One region of the Variovorax sp. GW823-FHT02B07 genome, then DNA from elsewhere that is predicted to be linked to it. Evidence: predicted binding sites of a transcription regulator. Region 1 holds the regulator's gene; the other holds the start of a gene.
The links. Region 1 encodes NrdR, which represses ribonucleotide reductase genes. Its sites were predicted from a motif close to CACNANATNTNGTG; they were not measured.
Positions count from the first base shown of each region.

Region 1 (3,393 bases):
TTGGGCGCCAGGTACACCAGCAGCTCGTCCACGCAGCCTTCGCGCAGCAGCGAGCCGTTGAGCTTGTGGCCCGATTCGACATGCAGTTCGTTGACGCCGCGCGCCGCGAGGTCCTGGAGCATCGCGGGCAGGTCGACCTTGCCGTGCAGGTTGGGCAGGCAGGTGATGGTGGCGCCGCGGGCTTCGAGCGCGGCCGCCTTTTCTTCGTTGTGTCGGCTCGCGGCGTAGATCCAGACGGCGCGGCCAGCTATGAAAATGTGAGCGTCGGGAGAGGTCTGGAGATGGCTGTCGACCACCACGAGGTGGGGCTGGCGCGGTGTGTCGACCAGGCGCACGTCCAGGCGCGGGTTGTCTTCGAGCAGCGTGCCGACGCCGGTCAGCACGGCACCGGTGCGGGCCCGCCAGGCGTGGCCGTCGGCGCGCGCGGCCTCGCCGGTGATCCACTGGCTCACGCCGTTGTGCAGGCCGGTGCGGCCGTCGATCGAGGCGGCGATCTTCATTCGAACCCAGGGCTGCTGGCGGATCATGCGGCTGAAGAAGCCGATGTTGAGCTCGCGGGATTCGTCGGCGCCCGGGCCGACTTCGACCTCGACGCCTGCCGCGCGCAGCCGCTCGAAGCCTTGTCCCGCCACGAGCGGGTTCGGGTCGGCGAGCGAGGCCACGACGCGGCGCACGCCGGCGGCGATCAGTGCGTCGCAGCAGGGGCCGGTGCGGCCGTGGTGCGAGCAGGGTTCGAGCGTGACGTAGGCGGTGGCGCCCGCGGTCGAATGGCCCTGGGCCTGCGCATCGCGCAGCGCCATCACCTCGGCGTGCGGCCCGCCGGCCTGTTGCGTGTGGCCCTGGCCGATCACGCGGCCGTTGGCGTCGCACAGCACGCAGCCGACGCGCGGGTTCGGGTCGGTCAGGCGGATCGCGGAGGTGGCCAGCCGCAGGGCGGTGGCGATGTGGGAGGCGTCGTGTCGGGAAGAGGACATGCCGGGTTCGTTCACGCCTTCTCGGGGGTCAGATGTCGCGCAGCAGCTGGCGGAACTCGTCGACGTCCTCGAAGCTGCGGTACACCGAGGCAAAGCGCACGTAGGCGACCTTGTCGAGTTTCTTGAGTTCGCGCATCACGAGTTCGCCGACCTTCGTCGAATCGATTTCGCGCAGGCCGCTGGCCAGCAGCTTCTGTTCGATGCGCAGCAGGGCGTTGTCGATCTGCTCGATGCTCACGGGGCGCTTGCGCAGCGCCAGCATCATCGAGGCGCGCACCTTGGTCGAGTCGAAGTCGGCGCGGCTGCCGTCCTTCTTGACCACGACGGGGAAATTGACGTCCGGGCGCTCATACGTGGTGAAGCGCTTGTCGCAGGCGCTGCACTGGCGGCGCCTGCGGACGAAGTCGGCGTCTTCCGAAACGCGGGTCTCGACGACCTGCGTTTCGAGATGACCGCAAAAAGGGCATTTCATGCGGTCAGTGCTTCTCTTCTTCTATTTACGAAATCAACGGTAGACAGGGAAGCGGCTCGTCAAGGCGTGGACCTTGGCGCGCACCGCGTCGATGTTCGCCGCGTCGCGCGGGTTCTCGAGCACGTCGGCCACCAGGTTCGCCGTGATGCGGGCCTCTTCGTCCTTGAAGCCGCGCGTGGTCATGGCGGGGGTGCCGATGCGCACGCCGCTGGTGACCATCGGCTTTTCCGGGTCGTTGGGGATCGCGTTCTTGTTGATCGTCATGTGGGCGGCGCCCAGCACGGCTTCGGCTTCCTTGCCGGTGATGCCCTTGGAACGCAGGTCGACCAGCATGACGTGGCTTTCGGTGCGTCCGCTCACGATGCGCAGGCCGCGCGCGGTGAGGGTGTCGGCCACGATCTGGGCGTTCTTGACCACCTGTTGCTGGTAGGCCTTGAACTCGGGCGTCAGGGCTTCCTTGAACGCGACGGCCTTGGCGGCGATCACGTGCATCAGCGGGCCGCCTTGCAGGCCGGGGAAGATGGCGCTGTTGATCGCCTTCTCGTGCTGCGACTTCATCAGGATGATGCCGCCGCGCGGGCCGCGCAGGCTCTTGTGCGTGGTCGAGGTCACGATGTCGGCGTGCGGCACCGGGTTGGGGTACACGCCCGCGGCCACGAGGCCGGCGTAGTGGGCGATGTCGACCATGAAGATCGCGCCGACGTCCTTGGCGACCTTGGCGAAACGCTCGAAGTCGATGTGCAGCGAGTAGGCCGAGGCGCCCGCGATGATCAGCTTGGGCATGTGCTCATGCGCCTTGCGTTCCATTGCGTCGTAGTCGATGGCTTCGTTGGCGTCCAGGCCGTAGCTCACCACGTTGAACCACTTGCCGCTCATGTTGAGAGGCATGCCGTGGGTCAGGTGGCCGCCTTCGGCCAGGCTCATGCCCATGATGGTGTCGCCGGGCTTCAGGAAGGCGAGCATCACGGCTTCGTTGGCCGAGGCGCCGCAGTGCGGCTGCACGTTCGCGGCGTCGGCGCCGAAGATCTGCTTGACGCGGTCGATGGCCAGTTGCTCGGCCACGTCGACGTGCTCGCAGCCGCCGTAATAGCGCTTGCCCGGGTAGCCTTCGGCGTACTTGTTGGTGAGCTGCGAGCCCTGGGCGGCCATGACGGCCGGCGAGGCGTAGTTCTCGCTGGCGATCAGCTCGATGTGATGTTCCTGGCGCGCGTTTTCGGCTTGAATGGCGGCCCAGATTTCGGGATCGGTCTGTTCGACCAGGATATTGCGTTGGTACATGGCAGTCCTTTGAAGACGAGGTCCTTGTTCAACCAAACAAGGGCTGCCCAGGCGAACGGCTGAACGCCTGTTGTGGCCAGGCGGCACGCTTCCCAGTGGTATTCCACGTCAGCGCGTGGCACCTTTTTCAGGGTGCTGCGCCTATCGCCAGTCGCGTACAGGCCGAGTGTAGCGCAGGCCCGCACGCATCCGGGCCGGGAGGGCCGGCAAGGCCTCAGGAAACTGCGGAGAGCAGGGCGACCTTGGCCGGCTCGCTGCCGGTGGCGGGCTCTTCACCCGCGGGCTTGGCCGGTGCCACGACCGGGATCGGCTGTGCGCGCGCCGTGGTCGGCGGCGGCACGACCATCGTCGACGGCGCGCGGCCGGCGGCGACCTGGCGCAGGCGCTCGTGTTCGGCCAGCACCTTGGCGGCATAGCCGCCGTCGTCGTCGAGGTTGGCGGCGCCCACGTAGTAGCGCAGGCCGCCTTCGAGCGAGCCGGCGCGGGCGATACATTCCTGCAGCACCTTCACGCCGACGCGCATGTTGGTCACGGGGTCGAAGGCGGTGAGCGTGCCGCCCGCGCTTTCGTACTTGTCGCCGTGCACGCGCGTCATGACCTGCATCAGGCCTTGGGCGCCGACGTGGCTTTGCGCGAACGGGTTGAAGCTGGACTCGATGGCCATGATGG
Region 1 covers NZ_JBXAJX010000001.1:1,709,677-1,713,069, forward strand. The annotation lists gene ribD (bifunctional diaminohydroxyphosphoribosylaminopyrimidine deaminase/5-amino-6-(5-phosphoribosylamino)uracil reductase RibD) at 1-974, opposite strand, end outside; gene nrdR (transcriptional regulator NrdR) at 1,003-1,446, opposite strand; gene glyA (serine hydroxymethyltransferase) at 1,480-2,724, opposite strand; ZMP/ZTP riboswitch at 2,763-2,889, opposite strand; gene AC1RGU_RS07990 (lytic transglycosylase domain-containing protein) at 2,939-3,393, opposite strand, start outside.

Region 2 (3,393 bases), on a different contig from region 1:
TTGCGCTTGCCGCCCTGGTTCACGGCCACGGCCGTGTCGTTCACCACCTTCAGGAACGGCACCACGCCCTGCGATTCGCCGTTGGTGCCCTTGATGTGGCTGCCCAGTGCGCGCACGCGGGTCCAGTCGTTGCCCAGGCCGCCGGCGAACTTCGACAGCAGCGCGTTTTCCTTGATCGACTCGTAGATGCCGTCCAGGTCGTCGGGCACGGTGGTCAGGTAGCAGCTGGACAGCTGCGAGCGCAGCGTGCCGGCGTTGAACAGGGTGGGCGTGCTCGACATGAAGTCGAACGACGACAGCACTTCGTAGAACTCGATGGCGCGGGCTTCGCGGTCGATTTCGTTCAGCGACAGGCCCATGGCCACGCGCATGAAGAACGCCTGCGGCAGTTCGATGCGGGTCTTGCGCACATGCAGGAAGTAGCGGTCGTACAGGGTCTGCAGGCCCAGGTAGTCGAACTGGTTGTCGCGCTCGGCCTTCAGGGCGGCGCCCAGGCGGGGCAGGTCGTACTGCAGCAGCTTCTCGTCGAGCAGCTCGTTCTCGACGCCCTTCTTGATGAACTGCGGGAAGTAGTCGGCGTAGGCGGTGGCGCGCTCGACCGGCATCACTTCGCGGCCGATGATTTCCTTGAAGATCGTGTGCAGCAGCAGGCGCGCGGTGGCGAAGGTGTAGTCGGGGTCCTTCTCGATCAGCGTGCGGGCGGCCAGGATGGAGGCCTTGTAGACCTCGTCCAGCGGCACGCCGTCGTACAGGTTGCGCATCGTCTCGGCGACGATGGGGGCGGCGGTGATGCTGTCGCCCAGGCCCTGGCAGGCCGATTCGATCAGGCCCTTGAGTTCGTTCAGGTCCAGCGCCACGCGCTCGCCGTTGTCGAGCACGTGCAGTGCCGGTGCGGCGGGCACGTCCTGCTCGCCCTGCTTCGAACGCTCCTGGGTGCGGCGTTCGCGGTACAGCACATAGGCGCGCGCGATTTCATGGTGGCCGCCGCGCATCAGGCCGAGCTCGACCTGGTCCTGCACGTCTTCGATGTGGAAGGTGCCGCCGCCCGGACGCGAGCGCACCATGGCGCGGATCACGCCTTGCGTCAGCGTGTCGACGGTCTCGCGCACGCTGGCGGAAGCCGCGCCCTGGGTGCCGTGCACCGCCAGGAAGGCCTTCATCATCGCGATGGCGATCTTGTTCGGTTCGAAGGGAACGACGGCGCCGTTGCGGCGAATGATCTGGTAGTGCGCGAGGTTCTGACCGGTGGGCGAGCCCGCAGTGTCTTGTTGCTGCTGCGGCGTCGCGGGGACGGCGCGGGGGGTCGACGGGGTGTTCAGTGCAGTTTGCATTCGCTTCCTCTCGGTTGTGCAATTCTTGTTGGTTGGCAAGGCCTCGCGGGCCTTGCGTCGGCGTTGTTGCCGAACGGGAAGACACTATATCTAGGGTGTCTGTGCCCTACAAGCCACTACAGGTAGTGTTTTCCTATGGACGCAACCCTTACAGGAATTGCGCCGCACCCAGCGCATCGCCAGCGATGCCGCGTGAATACTGGCCCATGGTGGCGCAACCCGCACGGGGCGCGGCTTGCAAGGCGATTTGGGCCTGCAGGCCGCATGGTTGCTACGTCACGTGCCTGCGCTTGCGAGATTGCTGCGCTGCGAGAGCGGCGCATCGCGGGCCACGGAGCGATTGAAAAAATTAGCGCGCGACCACCTGCTCGGGAAACATCTGTGGATTCCAGCCGAGCTGTTCGCGCAGCAGGCGCCAGTCGAAACCGGCGCCGGGGTCCTGCTTGCGACCGGGCGCGATGTGCTCGTGGCCGGCGATGTGGGCGATGGCGTAGTGCTGCGCGAGCGCGGCGCACAGGCTGGCCAGCGTCTCGTACTGCGCCTCCTCGAAGCGTTCGCCCTCGAGGCCTTCGAGCTCGATGCCGACGGAGTCGTCGTTGCAGTTGGTGCGTCCGCGCCACGACGACACGCCGGCATGCCAGGCGCGGTCCTCGCAGCTCACGAACTGCCAGAGCTCGCCGTTGCGTCGCACATAGAAATGCGACGACACCTCGAGCCCGCGGATCGACTGGAAGTACGGGTGCGCGTCCCAGTCGAGCCGGTTGGTGAAGAGCTGTTGCACCGCGTCGCCGCCGTATTCGCCCGGCGGCAGGCTGATGGAATGCAGCACGATCAGGTCGGTCTGCGCGCCGACGGGGCGCGGGCCGAAGTTGGGCGAGGGCAGGGCCTTGGCGAAGCGGTACCAGCCGGCGCGCCAGAGTCCGTCGTCGCCGGCCGGTGTCGTGGCGGGGTCGTCAGTCGTCGGCATGCGCGGTGGCACCGTCGTCGCCGTTGGGCGTGGAGATGCCCAGGCGCGCGATGCGGTAGCGGATCTGGCGCAGGCTCATGCCCAGCCGCGCGGCGGCGGCCGTGCGGTTGAAGCCGCTTTCGTGCAGCGCGCGCACGAGGATCTCGCGCTCCTGCTGGTCGAGCCAGGCTTGCAGATCGGAAGGCAGCGGCGGCGGCGCGGGCTTGGGTTCGGCCGCCGGCGCGGGGGCCGCAGCCACCGCAACGGCGGCTGGCGCTTCAGCGGATTCGCTGCGCGGCGCGGCCGGCATCGGCGTCATCGCGCCCATCAGGTCGATGTGCAGTTCGTCGCCGTCGTTCAGCGCCACGGCGCGGTGCAGCAGGTTCTCGAGCTCGCGCACGTTGCCGTCGAGCGGGTGCTGGGCCAGGCGCTGCAGCAGCGCGTCGGACAGGCGCGGCACGGGCAGGCCGCCATCTTGCGCGATGCGCGCGAGCAGCGCGGTGCACAGCGCGGGCAGGTCTTCGCGGCGCTCGCGCAGCGCGGGCACGGCGATCTCGATCACGTTGAGGCGGTAGAACAGGTCCTGCCGGAAGCGGCCGGCCAGCACCTCGGCGTGCAGATCTTTATGGGTGGCGCTCACGATGCGCACGTCGACCGCGTCTTCCTGCGTCGAGCCGATGGCGCGCACGCTGCGTTCCTGGATGGCGCGCAGCAGCTTCGACTGCATGGCCAGCGGCAGGTCGCCGATTTCGTCGAGGAACAGCGTGCCGTCGCGCGCGGCCTGGAAGTAGCCGTCGCGGTCTTGCGAGGAGCCGGTGTACGAGCCCTTCTTGGCGCCGAAGAACTCGGCCTCGAGCAGGTTCTCGGGAATCGCGCCGCAGTTCACCGCGACGAAGGGGCCTTCGCTGCGCTGGCTGCAGCCGTGCACGGCGCGCGCGACCAGCTCCTTGCCGGTGCCCGACTCGCCGCGCACCAGCACCGGCGCCATGCCGCGCGCCACCTTGGCGATGCGCGACTTCACGAGGCGCATCGGGTCGGAGTCGCCGACCAGCCGGTCGAGCGCGGTGGCGCCGCTGCGCGTCACGGCCAGTGCGTCGGGGCGTTCGCCGCCCTGGC
Region 2 covers NZ_JBXAJX010000004.1:240,862-244,254, forward strand. The annotation lists gene AC1RGU_RS21960 (ribonucleoside-diphosphate reductase subunit alpha) at 1-1,331, opposite strand, end outside; gene ampD (1,6-anhydro-N-acetylmuramyl-L-alanine amidase AmpD) at 1,681-2,298, opposite strand; gene AC1RGU_RS21970 (sigma-54-dependent transcriptional regulator) at 2,285-3,393, opposite strand, start outside.
Region 2: the regulator NrdR is predicted to act here: its motif matches at 1,414-1,427, upstream of AC1RGU_RS21960 (ribonucleoside-diphosphate reductase subunit alpha).